2 linked regions of the Prosthecomicrobium sp. N25 genome follow. The protein of the gene in region 1 interacts with the protein of each later gene in a pairwise test. Links are inferred from orthologs where the notes say so. Each region holds a gene or a part of one and is shown on either strand. Other genes may lie near its edges.

Evidence for each region. Proteins that work in one complex are often made in the same cells at the same time.
Region 2: the proteins of dnaQ (region 1) and dnaE interact in binary tests that used the Escherichia coli proteins (3 or more experiments, as listed by UniProt). The link is inferred for Prosthecomicrobium sp. N25 from one-to-one orthologs.

Annotation. Positions count from the first base shown.
Region 1 is NZ_JBBCAT010000002.1:166,971-174,107, forward strand. What follows is about bases 2,680-5,535. They hold dnaQ (DNA polymerase III subunit epsilon), read right to left. Parts: upstream 4,547-5,535; coding sequence 3,812-4,546; downstream 2,680-3,811. Other genes in these bases: WBG79_RS15575 (FxsA family protein), read left to right, coding at 2,680-3,098; secB (protein-export chaperone SecB), read left to right, coding at 3,245-3,736; coaE (dephospho-CoA kinase), read right to left, coding at 4,577-5,206; WBG79_RS15595 (shikimate dehydrogenase), read right to left, coding at 5,203-5,535. In the rest of the region: WBG79_RS15560 (Smr/MutS family protein), read right to left, coding at 1-457; mltA (murein transglycosylase A), read right to left, coding at 459-1,574; WBG79_RS15570 (Tim44/TimA family putative adaptor protein), read right to left, coding at 1,647-2,348; more of WBG79_RS15575, read left to right, coding at 2,595-2,679; more of WBG79_RS15595, read right to left, coding at 5,536-6,039; WBG79_RS15600 (Maf family protein), read right to left, coding at 6,036-6,665; WBG79_RS15605 (pyruvate, water dikinase regulatory protein), read right to left, coding at 6,662-7,137. UniProt on the Escherichia coli protein: DNA polymerase III is a complex, multichain enzyme responsible for most of the replicative synthesis in bacteria. The epsilon subunit contain the editing function and is a proofreading 3'-5' exonuclease.
Region 2 is NZ_JBBCAT010000001.1:2,740,257-2,748,511, reverse strand. The notes cover bases 1,645-5,618. They hold dnaE (DNA polymerase III subunit alpha), read right to left. Parts: upstream 5,301-5,618; coding sequence 1,845-5,300; downstream 1,645-1,844. In the rest of the region: iolD (3D-(3,5/4)-trihydroxycyclohexane-1,2-dione acylhydrolase (decyclizing)), read left to right, coding at 1-508; iolE (myo-inosose-2 dehydratase), read left to right, coding at 571-1,455; WBG79_RS12510 (SDR family NAD(P)-dependent oxidoreductase), read left to right, coding at 6,326-7,237; WBG79_RS12505 (phosphotriesterase family protein), read left to right, coding at 7,234-8,199. UniProt on the Escherichia coli protein: DNA polymerase III is a complex, multichain enzyme responsible for most of the replicative synthesis in bacteria. This DNA polymerase also exhibits 3' to 5' exonuclease activity. The alpha chain is the DNA polymerase catalytic subunit.

The DNA.
Region 1 (7,137 bases):
CCTGGACCGGCCGGGCGCCCTTGCCGGTGATGACGATCACCATGCGGGCGCCGCGTGCCTGGGCGCCGGCGACGAAGCGGCGTAGCGCCGCATGCGCCTCGTGCTGGGTCATGCCGTGCAGGTCGAGGCGCTCGTCGACGCCCATCGTGCCGCGGACGAGCTTGCGCTTGGTGCGCTGGTCGATCGGGGCGAGCGGCGTCGGCTGCGGGCGAGCCTTCGGCTTCGCGGGCGCAGGATCGGGGCGCGGCTGGGGGGGATGCGGATGGGCGGTCGGCGATGCGGCGGAAACCGGGGCGTCGTCGTGGACCGGCTCGATCATCGACTCGGCGGGGGGCGGCGGCGCGGCCTTGCGGCGGCGGGTCTTGCGTCCGGGCTCGAGCGGCGCCACCGACTCGGCGACCTTGCGCCACAACGCCCGCTCCTCCTCGCTCAGGTCGCGCTTGCGCCGGCTCGCCATGTCAGTCCCTCGGCACCAGGACGACGAAGGACCGGGGCTCGTGGCGGACGTACCCGGCAAGGACGCCGGCCTCGGGCCCGCAACCGACGAAGACGTCGCCCCGGGCCGGGCCGACGATGGCCGAGCCGGTGTCCTGGGCGACCATCAGGCGGCGGACCGGCGCCAGGGCGCCGCCGGGGCCGAACGGCAGGTCGGCGTCGAGGAAGACGGGCGTGCCGAAGGTGTGCAGGCGGCGGTCGACGGCGAGGGACCGGCCCGGCGTCAGCTGCACCCCGGCGGCCGCCACGGCGCCGAGCGCGGGGTCCAGGCCGTCGAGCACCTTGAAGAAGATGTAGGAGCGGTTCTCGCGCATCAGCGCGCGGCCGGCCGCCGGGTCGGCCTCCAACCAGGCCCGGAGCCGGTCGGCCGTCATGGCCTCGGCGGGCGCCACGCCGCGCTCCACGAGCCGGCGGCCGATGGAGGTGTAGGGCCAGCCGGCCTTGCCGTCATACGCGACCCGGAGCGGGTCGCGGCCGGGCAGGCGGATGCGCGCGGAACCCTGGACGTGGATGAAGAAGGCGTCCACGGGGCTTTCCAGCCAGACCAGCTCGAGGCCGCGGCCCGCCAGGGCGCCGTCCTCGATCTCGGCGCGGTCGAAATAGGGTACCAGCCCGTCCGGGGCTCGGCGGGCGAAGGCGAAGGACGGGTCCATGCCGGCCGGGCGATTGCGGTCGTTGACGTCGACGAGGTCGTCGGGGCGGGCCAGGAGCGGGACGGCGAAGCGCCCGGTGCGGACGGGCGAGCCCTCGACTTCCGGTTCGTAGTAGCCGGTCAGGAAAGGCCGGCCCTCGGTCGGGCGAACGCGGAAGGGCGCAAAGGAGGTCTCGAAGAAGCGGCGGCAGGCCGCGTCGCCCTCGGGGTTCTCCGCGAGAAGGCGGCGCGCGACGCGCGCGAGTGCCTCGCCGTCGACCCCCGCCGGCCCGAAGGCGGCATCGGCCAGAGTGCGGGACTTCGGCGCCGCGCCGGCGATGTGGCGGGCGGTCAGCCGGAAGGCCGCCATGGCTTCGGCGTGGCGGTCCTCGGCCCAGCCGGGCAGGTCCGCGAAGGCGAGGGGTTCGAGGCTTGCGGCGGCGGTCATCGGGGGCGGGGCAGCGGCGTCGGAGACGGGAGATCGCGGCCGGCACCCGCCACTTTCCCGGCCTCGGCGGGGTCAGTCGGGGGTCTGGGTGGCGACGAGATACCAGTTCGGGTCGCTCGACGTGGCATTCCGCTCGAAGGTCCAGACGTCGACGAGCTCGGCGACCTTGCCCGGATCGCCGTCCACCACCTCGCCCTTCTGGTCGCGGGTGACGGTGATCAGGTGGCTGACGAAGCGGACGGTGATCTGCACGAGCGAGCCGCGCAGGGAGGCCTCGACGATCTCGGCCTTGTCGATACCCACGAAGGTGGTCTCGACCGTCTCGCCGCGCGCCTCGCGGTCCTGGATGGCGGCCACGAAGCCGTCGTAGACCTCGCGGGAGAGGAGCGGCTTCAGCGCCTTGCGGTCGCCCGCCGCGAAGCTCGTCACGATCATCTCGTAGGCGATGCGCGCGCCGGCCAGGAAGCCGTTCGGATCGAAGGTACGGTCGGCCGAGACGATGGTCCTCAGCGCCCGGTCGAGCGCCGGGCTCTTGGCGAGGGGCGGAGCCGGCGCCTCGGCGGCCTCGGGGGCCCCGACGCCGTTCGGGCGCGGCATGGGGATGACGTTGTCGCGGTCGGCGGCGTTGTCGACCCGGTCGCGGTTGGCATAGGGCGGCTCGATCGGGGGCCGCTCGCTGCCGGTCTTGCGCCCGAGCACGCTGCGGAGCCGCAGGAAGATGACCACCGCCAGCACGAGGAAGATGATGTTGTAGATATCCAGGAACTGACCCATCGGACCTCGACCTCGCGCGCGACGGCTCCGGCCCGAAGGCGGGGCCCGCGCCGTGTTATGTATGCTATCCCATCCTGCGATCCAGACGGAATCGTCGGCCGGGGCCGTTTTCGCGACCCTCCATCCCACAGGCTGCACGAAACGTGAAGATCACGGGGCGGCCCGCATCTTTCCCCGGCGGCCGGCCGACCCCATCTGAACCGCCATCGGCGGACGCATGGCGCCGCCCACCGAGGATTCGTGACGATGCCCTTCGGGCTCCTGCTTCTCGTCGGCCTCGCGGCCTGGCCATTCCTGGAGATCGCGGCCTTCATCGCCGTGGGGCGCGAGATCGGCATCCTGCCGACCCTTCTGACGATCGTCGCGACGTCGGCGACCGGCGCGCTGCTGCTCAGGGTCCAGGGCCTCTCGGCCCTGAACGCCATCCGTCGCGACCTGAGGGCCGGCGGCCTGCCCGTCAACGCGCTCGGCCATGCCGCCCTGATCGGGATCGGCGGGCTGATGCTGCTCCTGCCCGGCTTCGTCAGCGACGTCGTCGGCCTGCTCCTGTTCCTGCCGCCCGTCCGCAGCCTGATCCTGGCGGCGCTCTCCCGCAATGCCAGCGTGGTCGTCGTGCGCTCGCGCCAGTCGCGGCGCGTGCTCGACCTGGAGCCCGAGGAGTGGCAGCGCCGGGGGGACGACGGGCCGGGGCCCGAGGGCTACCGCCCGGCTCTCCCCGAGGCCGATCGGCGGGAGCCGCCGCGGCCCTGAGGCTGCGGCCGGGTCCGCAGGGGCGGTTTCCGGCCATTCGGCTTGTCGGGCCCGGCGGGGCGTGCTAGCGGGGTGCCTCCCCGGAGCGAAGGATCGGCCAGCTCGGCCCGGTCGCGTGCTCCGGCCCGCGATCTTCCGAGGAAACCATGACCGACATCGACGGCAACGCCCGTTCCAACATCGGCGGCCCCGCGCCGACCGAAGCGCCGTCCATCAACGTGCTCGCCCAGTACGTGAAGGATCTCTCCTTCGAGAACCCGAACGCGCCGCAGTCGCTGCAGCCGCGCGAGAACGGGCCGGCGCTCAACATCAACGTGAACGTCGGCGCGCGCCCGCTCTCCAACACCGAGTTCGAGGTCGACCTGACCCTGCAGGCCCGGGCCGCGCAGGGGCAGGAGGTCGTGTTCGCGGTGGAGATCGTCTATTCGGGCCTGTTCCGGATCGTGAACGTGCCGGAGGAGCACCTGCACCCCTTCGTGCTCATCGAGTGCCCGCGGCTGCTCTTCCCCTTCGCGCGCCAGATCGTCTCGGACGCCACGCGCAACGGCGGTTTCCCCCCGCTGATGATCGACCCGATCGACTTCGTGGCGCTCTACCAGCAGAACATGGCGCAGGCGCAGGCCGCCCAGCCTAACTGACCGCCGCGGTCCGTCGGACGATCAAGAAGCCCGGCTCCGGCCGGGCTTTTTCGTTCCGGACCGGCGCAGCCCGGTTCAGCCGGCCAGGGCGGGCGCCGGGACCTCGGCGGGCTTGTCCTCGTATTTCCTCCAGACCGCCGCGTCGCCGAGCCGGGCCACGAAGGCCTCGTGGGCGGTAATCTCCTCGGGCGTGAGGCGGGAGGGGAGCGGCACCGGGCGCTGGCGTGCCTGGCGCACCCGGGTGACGTTGCGACTCGTTGTCGCGGTGGCCGTCTCGGTGGCGAGCAGCAGCGCGGCCTGCCGCCCGCCGATCAGCTCGATGTAGACCTCGGCGAGCAATTCCGAATCGAGCAGCGCGCCGTGCTTGGTGCGGCGGCTGTTGTCGATGCCGTAGCGGCTGCAGAGCGCGTCGAGGGAGTTCGGCCCGGCCGGATGGCGGCGCTTGGCGAGCGCCAGGCTGTCGACCACCAGGTCCGGCGGGATCGGGCCCCTGCCGAGGCGGGCGAACTCGGCGTTAAGGAAGCCGATGTCGAAGGCGGCGTTGTGGATGACCAGGCGCGCGCCCTCGATGAAGCGGGCGAACTCCTCCGCCACGGCGGCGAAGACCGGCTTGTCGCGCAGGAACTCGTCGGAGAGCCCGTGAACGTCGAAGGCCGCCTTGGGCATCGAGCGTTCCGGGTTGATGTAGACGTGGAACGTGCGGCCGGTCGCGATGTGGTTGACGAGCTCGATGGCGCCGATTTCGACCACGCGGTCGCCAGTCCTCGGATCGAGGCCGGTCGTTTCTGTATCGAGGACGATCTCGCGCAAGCTGCGGCTCCCGGGAACAGGGAGACGGAATCACACCGGGGAGTCGGGCGCAAGCCCGCGGCGTCCGACCGTCCCCACCATCTGGGCGGTCGTCCGCAGGATGCCGTCGACCTGGGCGCGCGCGGCCTCGAGGCCACGGCCGGTGTCGATCACGAAATGGGCGCGGCGGCGCTTCTCGGCGTCCGGCATCTGCCGGGCCAGGATGGCATCGAGCTTCTCGGCCGTCATGCCGGGACGGGCGAGCACCCGGGCGCGCTGGACCTCCGGCGGGGCGCTGACGACCGCCACCGCGTCGACGCGGTCCGCCCCTCCGGTCTCGAAGAGGAGCGGGATGTCGAGCAGGACGAGCGGAACGCCGGCGGCGCGGCAGCGGTCCAGGAACGCGGCCTCCTCGGCGCGGACCAGCGGATGCACGATCGCCTCCAGGCGGGCGATGGCCTCCGGGCGGCCGAGCACGGCGGCGGACAGGCGCTCGCGGTCGACCGCGCCGTCGCGGGTCGTGCCCGGGAAGGCGGCCTCGACGAACGGCACGGCGGAGCCCCGATAGAGGCGGTGCACGGTCGCATCCGCCTCGTGGACCGGCACGCCGCGCTCGGCGAAGATGCCGGCGGTCGTCGACTTGCCCATGCCGATCGAGCCGGTCAGGCCCAGGACGATCACGGTGCCCTCCCCTCGATGTCGGCGAGGATGATATCCCGCAATTCGGGCGTCACGGTCGGGCGGAGGCCGAACCAGCGTTCGAAGCCGGGCACTGCCTGGTGCAGGAGCATGCCGAGCCCGTCGACGGTGCGCAAGCCGCGGGCGCGGGCTGCGGCCAGCAAGGGCGTCTCGAGCGGCACATAGACGGCATCGGTGACGAGCACGTCCCCTGGCAACGGGGACAGGTCGATTTCCAGGTCGCCCTTGCCGGCCATGCCGAGCGAGGTCGTGTTGACCAGAAGGCGGCTGTCGCCCAGGAGCCCGGGCAGGTCCGGCCAGCCGTGGGCGGTCGTGCCGGAGCCGAAACGGCGGGCGAGCTCCTCGGCGCGGGCGAGCGTGCGGTTGACGAGGCGGACCGTGAAGCCCCGGCCGATCAGTCCCCAGGCGATCGCGCGGGCCGCCCCGCCGGCCCCGAGCACGACGGCGACGCCCGGGTCTCGGTCCCAACCTTCGGCACGGTCGTCGAGATTGGCGAGGAAGCCGATCGCGTCCGTATTCGTGCCGCAGAGTTCTCCCCGCTCGATCCACAGGGTGTTCACGGCCCCTATCGCCTCGGCGGCGGGCTCGACCCGGGCGCAGGCGGCGAGCGCGGCCTCCTTGTGGGGGACGGTGACGTTGCAGCCGGCGAGCCCGGATCCGGGCAGTTCGGCGAAGAAGCGGGGGGCATCCTCGGGAGCGACGGCGATGCGCTCGTAGGATCCGTCGATGCCGTACCGGCGAAGCCAATGACCATGGATGAGCGGCGAGCGGGAATGGGCGATGGGCCAGCCGATGACTGCGGCGCGGATGGTCATGCGAAACTCTCCCCCGGGGCGTCGATCAGCCCGCGGCCGCGCAGCCAACCGAGGAGCGGCAGCATGGGAAGGCCCAGGACCGTGAAATAGTCACCCTCGATCGCCTCGAAGAGGCGGATGCCCAGGCCCTCGAGGTGGTAGCAGCCGACGCTGCCCAGGATCCCCTCCCCGGCCGCATCCAGATAGTCGTCGACGGCGGCGGGGTCGAGGGGACGCATCGTCAGGCGCGCGACCGACACGTGGCGCCAGACGACCACGCCCGCCTCGGCCGCGGCCACCGCGGCATGGAGCTCGTGAGTGCGGCCCTGCAGGCGGCCGAGCTGGCGGCAGGCCTCGGCGCGGGTCTCCGCCTTGACGAGGACTTCGGCGCCAAGGCCGAGCGTCTGGTCGGCGCCGAGCACGAGGCGGCCCGGCATCCGGGCCGAGACGGCGAGCGCCTTGGCCTCGGCCAAGTGCAGGGCGACCTCGCCCGGGCCGGCGCCGCGGGCCAGGAGAGGCGTCTCGACGGCGCGCTCGTCGACGCCGGCGCCGATGGCTTCGAAATCGAGGCCTGCGGCGCCGAGGAGCTTCATGCGGGCGGGGCTCCGGGAGGCGAGGACCAGGAGCGGGGCGGCGGCGCGGGTCACTTCCGGTCCCTCTGCAGATTGATGATGGCGGCCGCCGTCTCCTCGATCGACCGGCGGGTCACGTCGATGATCGACCAGCCGTTGTCGGCGCAGAGCCGCCGCATCTGCGCGACCTCCTGCGCGATCGCCTGACGGTCGACGTAGCTCGTGTCGAAGCTGCGTCCGCCGAGCGCCAGGATGCGGTTCTCGCGGATCTGCGCGATGCGCTCGGGGCTCGCCACCAGGCCGACCACCAGCGGCTTCTCGGCGGCGAAGACCGATTCGGGGATGGGGACGCCGGGGACGAAGGGAATGTTCATCACCTTCACGCCGCGGTTGGCGAGGTAGATGGAGGTCGGGGTCTTGGAGGTGCGCGACACGCCGATGATCACCACGTCGGCGTCGTCCGCATCCTCCGGGAGCTGCCCGTCGTCATGCACGAGGGTGAAGTTCATCGCGTCGATGCGGCGGAAATAGGTGGCGTCGAGTTCGT
Region 2 (8,255 bases), on another replicon or contig:
GATCGCCGGCGGCCTCGGCGTCAAGATGGCGAAGCCCGACGAGGAGGTCGTCGTCATGCTCGGCGACGGCTCCTACCTGATGGCCAATTCCGAGATCGCCACCTCGGTCATGCTCGGCCTGAAGCTCACCGTCGTGGTTCTCGACAACCGGGGCTTCGGCTGCATCAACCGGCTGCAGATGGCGACCGGCGGCGCCAACTTCAACAATCTCCTGGAGCACGCCCGGCACGAGACCCTGCCCGAGATCGACTTCGCCGCCCACGCCGCCTCCCTCGGCGCCACGGCCCGCAAGGTCGCCTCCCTGGCCGACCTCGAGGCCGCGCTCGCGCAGGCGCGCGCCGAGCCGCGGACGACCGTCCTCGTCATCGACACCGACCCGCTCGCCACCACCAAGGCCGGCGGCCACTGGTGGGACGTGGCCGTGCCCGAGGTGAGCCCCCGGCGGGAGGTCACCGACGCCCGTGCCGCCTACGAGACGGCCCGCCAGAGGCAGAGGCTCCTGAACTGACCAGGCCCCACCCGACCGACCGCGCCCCCGCGAACACGCAAGAGAACCCTGGAGACGCCCCCATGATCCGCATCGGCGCCAATCCGATCTGCTGGTCGAACGACGACATGATCGAGATCGGCGGCAACATCCCGCTCGAACAATGCCTCTCGGAAGCCCGCGAGATCGGCATCGAGGGCATGGAGCTCGGCAACAAGTTCCCCAAGACCGCCGAGGCCCTGAAGGCGAAGCTCGCCGACTTCGGCCTCGTCTTCGTCTCCGGGTGGTACTCGACCTTCCTCCTGGAGCGGACCGCCGAAGAGGAACTCGAGGCCGCGCGCGACGCCATCGCGCTGCGCAAGGGTGCGGGCGCCGAGGTGCTGATCGTGTGCGAATGCACCCGCACGGTGCACGGCACGAAGTCCGCCCCGCTCTCCACCCGGCCGGTGATGACGGAGGCCGAGTGGGCCGTCTTCCTGCCCCGCATGACCCGCTTCGCCGAACTGGTGAAGGCCGAGGGCCTGCAGCTCGTCTACCACCACCACATGGGCACCGTGATCCAGACCGAGCCCGAGATCGACCGCTTCATGGCTGGCACCGGCCCGGCCGTGAAGCTCCTCCTCGACACCGGCCATGCCACCTGGGGCGGCGCCGACCCGGTGCGGCTGGCGAAGCGCTACGCCGACCGCATCGGCCACATACACACCAAGGACGTCCGCCTGGACGTCGCCCGCCGCGCCGCGGACGGCGACTGGTCCTTCCTCGACTCCGTCCTGGAGGGTGTCTACACGGTCCCGGGCGACGGCACGGTCGACTACGTGTCGGTCTTCAAGGCCGTGCCCGCCTATTCCGGCTGGGTCATCATCGAGGCCGAGCAAGACCCCGAGAAGGCGAACCCGAAGACCTACGTGTCCATGGGCTACGCGAACCTGACCCGCTTCCTGAAGGAGGCGGGACTGAGGAGCTGACGCGCCCAAGCCGGGCAGAGACCACCCCGTCCGCAACCCCGCCCCCCCCACCGCGTTCCCAGACAAGGCGCGGCACGCGCCGCCGATCCGGGATCCAGCGCGCGGCCCGATCTCGCAGCGCTGCGGCCGGCGGAGAGCGCTGGACCCCGGCCCTCCACTGCGCTCCGGCCGGCCGCTGCGGCCGGCGGAGAGCGCTGGACCCCGGCCCTCCACTGCGCTCCGGCCGGGGATGCGGGTGGAGAGGCGGGGCCCGGAGGTCGGGGTCCGTTCAGTCCCCGATCCTCTCCACCGCAGTCCCGGACAAGGCGCGGCACGCGCCGCAGATCCGGGATCCCGCGCGGGCCCCGATCCGCAGCGCTGCGGCGGGCGGAGTCGGGCGACCCGGAGCGCTAGACGACCTGCACCTGGACCACGCCGGGGACGGCCTTGAGGGCGCCGGCGATCTGGGGGGAGACGCGGTAGCGGTCGCGCAGCTTGACCTCGACTTCGCGCTGTCCGCCTTCGCCGAGAAGGAGGATGAAGGAGACCTCGCCCTCCCCGCCTTGCGGCAGGTGGCGGTGGATGGAGTCGATCGGGCCCGGGTCGCGCAGGAAGATGCGCAGGTTCTGCTGCAGGCGGCCGGCGATGGCGTCGAGCGGCTCGACCTTGTCGATGCGGACGCTGACGCCCTCCGCGCGCTCCTCGGCATTGGCGTAGATGACCACCGACTGGCCGGGTTCCAGCAGGTCGCGATAGGTGGCGAGGCCCTCGGAGAAGATCACCGCCTCGTACTGGCCGGTCGGGTCGGAGATGCGCACGATGCCCATCTTGTTGCCGGTCTTGGTCTTGCGCTCCTGGCGGCTGGTGACCGTGCCGGCGAGGCGGCCGAAGGCGGAGCCGCCCTTCACCGAGCGCTGGAACTCCGACCACATCTGGACGCGGAGCTTCTCCAGCGTGGAGCGGTATTCGTCGAGCGGATGGGCGGAGAGGTAGAAGCCGACGGCGGAATACTCCCGCTGGAGTTGCTCGGCCGCCGTCCAGGGCTGCGTCTCGGGCAGGCGCAGCGGCTTCTCGTCGCCGCCGCCGGCGAACATGTCGAGGTTGCCACCGGCATCGGCCGTCTTCACCCGGTTGGCCTCGGCCATGACCACGTCGAGACCGGCCACGAGCTTGGCGCGGTTGGGATCGAGCCGGTCGAAGGCGCCGGCGGCTACGAGGCTCTCCAGGGTGCGCTTGTTGACCTGGCGGGGATCGAAACGCCTCGCGAAATCGGAGATGTCCCGGAAGGGCCGGTCGGCGCGGAGCGCCACCAGATGCTCGACGGCGTGGCCACCGACTCCCTTCACGGCCGCGAGGGCATAGACGATCTTGCCGTCCTCGACGTCGAAGGCGACGCCGGAGCGGCGGATGTCCGGGGCGAGCACGTCGATGCCGAGCCGCATCGCCTCGCGCCGGAAGTCGTTCAGCTTGTCCGTGTTGGACATGTCGAGCGTCATGGAGGCGGCCAGGAACTCGACCGGGTGGTTCGCCTTCAGGTAGGCGGTCTGATAGGCGACCAGCGCGTAGGCGGCGGCGTGGGACTTGTTGAAGCCGTAGTCGGCGAACTTGGCGAGGAGGTCGAAGATCGTGTCGGCCTGTTCCTTGGAGAGGCCCTGCCGGATCGCGCCCTCGACGAAGCGGACGCGCTGGGCGTCCATCTCGGCCTTGATTTTCTTGCCCATGGCGCGCCGCAAGAGGTCGGCCTCGCCGAGCGAATAGCCCGAGAGGATCTGGGCGATCTGCATCACCTGTTCCTGGTAGACGATGATGCCGTGCGTCTCCTTCAGGACCGCCTCGAGCAGCGGGTGGATGTAGTCCGGCTTCTCCAGCCCCTGCTTGCGGGCGCCGTAGACCGGGATGTTGGCCATCGGGCCCGGGCGATAGAGCGCGACGAGGGCGATGATGTCCTCGAAACGGTCGGGCTTGATGTCGGCGATGGCCTTGCGCATGCCCTGGCTTTCCAGCTGGAACACGCCGACCGTCTCGCCGCCGGCCAGGAGCTTGTACGTGGGCGCGTCGTCGAGCGGGATGGACGAGAGGTCGATGTCGATGCCCTTCGTCTTCCTGACGAGCTGGAGCGCGGTCTGCAGGACCGTCAGGGTCTTCAGGCCGAGGAAGTCGAACTTCACGAGGCCGGCGCTTTCCACCCACTTCATGTTGAACTGGGTGACGGGCATGTCGGACCGCGGGTCGCGGTAGAGCGGCACCAGCTCGTCGAGGCGGCGGTCGCCGATGACGATGCCGGCGGCGTGGGTCGAGGCGTGGCGGTAGAGCCCCTCGAGCTTCATGGCGATGTCGAGCAGCTTCTCGACGATGGGCTCCTGCTCGCGCGCCTCCTGGAGGCGCGGCTCGTCGTTGACCGCCTGGGCGAGCGTCACGGGATTGGCCGGGTTCTGCGGGACGAGCTTGGCGAGCCGATCCACCTGGCCATAGGGCATCTGCAGGACGCGGCCGACGTCGCGCAGCACCGCGCGCGCCTGGAGGGTGCCGAAGGTGATGATCTGCGCGACCTGGTCGCGGCCGTATTTCTGCTGAACGTAACGGATCACCTCGTCGCGGCGGTCCTGGCAGAAGTCGATGTCGAAGTCGGGCATCGACACGCGTTCGGGGTTGAGGAAGCGCTCGAAGAGGAGCGCGAAGCGCAGGGGGTCGAGATCCGTGATCGTCAGGGACCAGGCGACGAGCGACCCGGCGCCGGAGCCGCGGCCGGGCCCGACCGGGATGCCCTGCGCCTTGGCCCACTTGATGAAGTCCGACACGATCAGGAAGTAGCCGGGGAACTTCATCCGCTCGATGATCGTGAGCTCGAATTCGAGACGCTCGCGGTAGGTCTCCTCGCTGATGCCCGGCGCGGTCCCGTGCGCGGCGAGCCGGGCGGCGAGGCCCGCCTCGGCCTGGGCGCGCAGCTCCAGCGCCTCGGCCTTCTCGGCCGCCTCGGCGTCCTGGCCGACGCCGGCGAAGCGGGGCAGGATCGGCTTGCGCTTCAGGGGCCGATAGGAGCAGCGCCGGGCGATCTCGACCGTGTTGTCGAGCGCCTCGGGCAGGTCGGCGAAGAGCGCCTGCATCTCGGCGCGCGTCTTGAACGCGTGCTCGGGGGTCAGGCGCCGCCGGTCCTCCTCGGCGACAACGCGTCCTTCCGAGATGGCGATCAGGGCGTCGTGGGCCTCGAAGTCCTCGCGCTTGGAGAAGTAGGGCTCGTTGGTGGCGACGAGCGGCAGGCCGAGCGCGTAGGCGAGGTCGAGGAGGCCGGCTTCCGCCAAGCGCTCCTCGTCGAGGCCGTGGCGCTGGATCTCGGCATAGAGCCGGTCGCCGTAGAGGCCGGCGAGCCGCTCCAGGCGCGCGCGGGCGAGGTCCTCCTGGCCGTCGACGAGCGCGCGGTCGACCGGGCCGCCGGGGCCGCCGGTCAGGGCGATCAGGCCGGCCGTGCGGCCCTCCAGGTCGGCAAAGGAGACATGCGGGTCCTCCGTCCCCTCGGTGCCCAGGAAGGAGCGGGAGACGAGGCGGACGAGGTTCGCCCAGCCCTCGGCGTTGGCGGCAATGAGGACGAGGCTCGGCCGCCGGGCGACGAGCGAGGGCCGGCGCGAGGCCTCCCCGGCGCGGTCGTCGAACTCGACCGCGATCTGGCACCCGACGATCGGCTGGATGCCCTTCTCGGCGGCCTTCTCGGAGAATTCCAGCGCGCCGAACAGGTTGCCCGTGTCGGCGAGGCCGAGCGCGGGCTGCGCGTCGGCCTTGGCGAGCTCGATCAGCTTGCCGAGCGGCAATGCGCCCTCGAGCAGGGAATAGGCCGAATGGGCCCTGACATGAACGAAGCCGACCGCCGCCATGCCGTCTCCGACCCTTCCCTGCCCTGCCGATCCTGCCGCGACTCGGCGGCGCCCCGCCCGGCCGCCCGACGCAGTTTCGGCCCCGGGGCGTCCGGGGGCAACGCGACGCGGCCGAATGGCCGCCTCCCGGACCACGCCTTGGCGGCGCCCTGTGGATAACCCGGGGCATCCGCCCGCGGCTGGCCGGGCCGTCGTCCCCGGTTCGGCCGGGTCCGGCGCCGACCCGCGCCGACCCGTCCCTGTGGAGAAGCGCCGGGGCGCTTGTGGATAACCTGCGGGCGGGATATTCTCTCTTTGTTCCGGACCCTCAACCGGCCCGCGCTATGACGTCCGCCCAGATCGCGATCATGGCCATGAAGCTGATCAACGCACCCGCCGACAGAACTTCCCGCATCAGCATCATCATGGGAGCCTCCTTCGTTGGCCGCCGTTCGATGATCAGAGTATGTTCCTGTTTTGTTCCTGTGGTCAAGCCTGTGCCGGACGGCGTCGCAAGACTTGGTTAACGGGTGGCCTTCCCAGACGGCGAGGCGAGCGGGAGGCCCGCTTCGGGCACCGGTACGGTACCGGACACCAGCAGACCGGACGCAGGCGGAGGCCGAGGGTGGAGGCACCTATGCGGTGAGAAGGCGTGTGGAGGCCGACACGCGTCGAGCCGGAGGGCCGACCGCACGTCCTCCACAGCGGGGCCGAGGGCCGGTCCGCCGGCGCCTCCGCGCACCGGCGGCTTCGCCCGTCTCCGTACCGGCACCGCCCCGCCGTAAAGGTCCGCCCCCGTCATCGCCGACGGTGCCTTATGGACCTGCCGCGCGCCCCGGATCCGCTTGACCCCCGGAAGCGAACCCGCCTATAAGGCCCGCGCGCGGCGCCCTTCGTCTATCGGTTAGGACGGCAGCCTTTCACGTTGCAAAGACGGGTTCGACTCCCGTAGGGCGCGCCACGTTCCTAGGCCGTTTCGCTGGCGTGTTTCGTCCGACTGTGGGCTTCTGTTGCCCTTTCGCAGCGACAGCATCGCGGGAGGCATCATGCTCCAGGGGACCGTCACGGTGGTGACCGGCGGCAGCCGCGGGATCGGGAAGGAGATCGCCAAGGCCCAGGCCGAGGCCGGCGCCAAGGTGGCGATCATCGCGCGAAACCCCAATGCCGTCTCGGCGGCCGCTTCGGAGATCGGGGGAGCCGGCGCGGTGGCCAGGGGTTTCGCCGCCGATCTGTCCGACCGCGCCGCCGTCGAGGCCGTCTTCGCGGCGATCGCCACGGAATTGGGTCCGGTCGACACCCTCATCAACAACGCCGGAGTCTTCTCGGCCATCGGCCCGATCTGGGAGGTCGACCCGGACGCGTGGTGGGACGACATCGAGATCAATCTGAAATCGGCGTTTCATTGTGCGCGGGCCGTGCTGCCGTCGATGCTCTCGCGGGGACGCGGGCGCATCGTCAACATGATCGGCGGCGGCACCTCGACACCGCTGGCCTTCGGCTCCGCCTACTCGGTCTCGAAGACGGGCACGCTGCGCCTGACGGAGTGCATCGCGGCCACGCTCGAAGGCACGGGCGTCGTCTGCCTCGCGATGGATCCCGGGCTGGTCCTCACGGATCTCACCCGCTACCAGATGGAGTCGGCCGCCGGGACCAAGTACATGCCGAATGTCGGGAAGCGGTTGGCGAGCGGCGACCATCTCCCCCCGAGCTATGCGGCCCGACTCGCCCTGGAGATCGCCCGCGGCCGGTTCGACCGGTTGGCCGGTCGCGCGGTGCGCGCCTATGATGATCTCGACGAGGTCGACGCGTCCACGGACGACATCCTGGCCCGCGACCTTCGCGTCCTGCGTGTCACGGGCTTCGCCCCTTCGCCCGGCCCGGCCGGCCGCCCGGGAACACCCGACGGGCCGGCCCCGGGCGACGCCGGCCAGCCCTCGAACGGAGGAGCCGCAGGATGAGCAGTGAGACGCCCGCCCCGACCCCGGCCCCCGTCCCGGAGGAGCGGTTCCTCCATACGACGCTCGGACCTCTCGCCCGCGACCAGGTCGGCATGATGCTGCCCCACGAGCATATCTTCGTCGACTTGCGGACGCCCGACCAGCCGGGATACGCCGAGGCGGAGGAGGCCGCGGTCGTCGCTCTCATGTCCCCGAAGATCGAGGAGATCAAGGCGCGGGGGATCACGGCCCTCGTCGAGTGCTCCACGACCGGGGTGGGTCGCCGTGCGGATTTCGACCTCGCCGTCTCGCGCGCCACGAGCTTTCCGGTGCTGGTGCCGACCGGCAGCTATCGCGAGCCGTGGATCGTTCCGTTCGTCCAGGAGTCCGACGACGCGGCCCTGGAGGCCTGGATGCACCGGGAACTCACGGTGCGACTGGCCGAAGCCGACTTCCGCGCCGGCTGGATCAAGCTCAGCGCCGGGGACGACGGCATCACGCCGCTGGAGGAACGCATCCTGCGGGCCGCGGCCCGTGCGGCGGTCCGGACCGGCGCCGTGATCGGCAGCCATACGATGCGGGGCCGGGTTGCGTTGCGACAGCTCGACATCCTTGCGGAAGAGGGCTGTCCGGCGGGCCGCTTCATCTGGATCCACACGCAGAAGGAAGAGGATCTCGCCTTGCACGACGAGGCGGCGTCGCGGGGCGCCTGGATCGAATACGACCATGTCGGCCGTGCGCCCGACGACGAGGTGCGGGGCCTGATCCTGCGCGCCTTGCAGGCGGGCGCCGCCGGCCGACTTCTGATCAGCCACGACCTCGGCTGGTTCGATCCCGCCAAGCCCGGCGGTGGCGTGCCGCGGCCGTATACGCACCTCTCGGACGTCATGATGCCGCTGCTGCGCGCGTCCGGCGTCGACGACGGCACGCTGAAGGCGCTCACCGTGGACAACCCGTTCGACGCGTTCTCGCGCCCGGGCTAGCCTGTCACACGTGCTGACGAGGGCGGTCCGGTCGCATCCGGTTGATCGAAACCTTT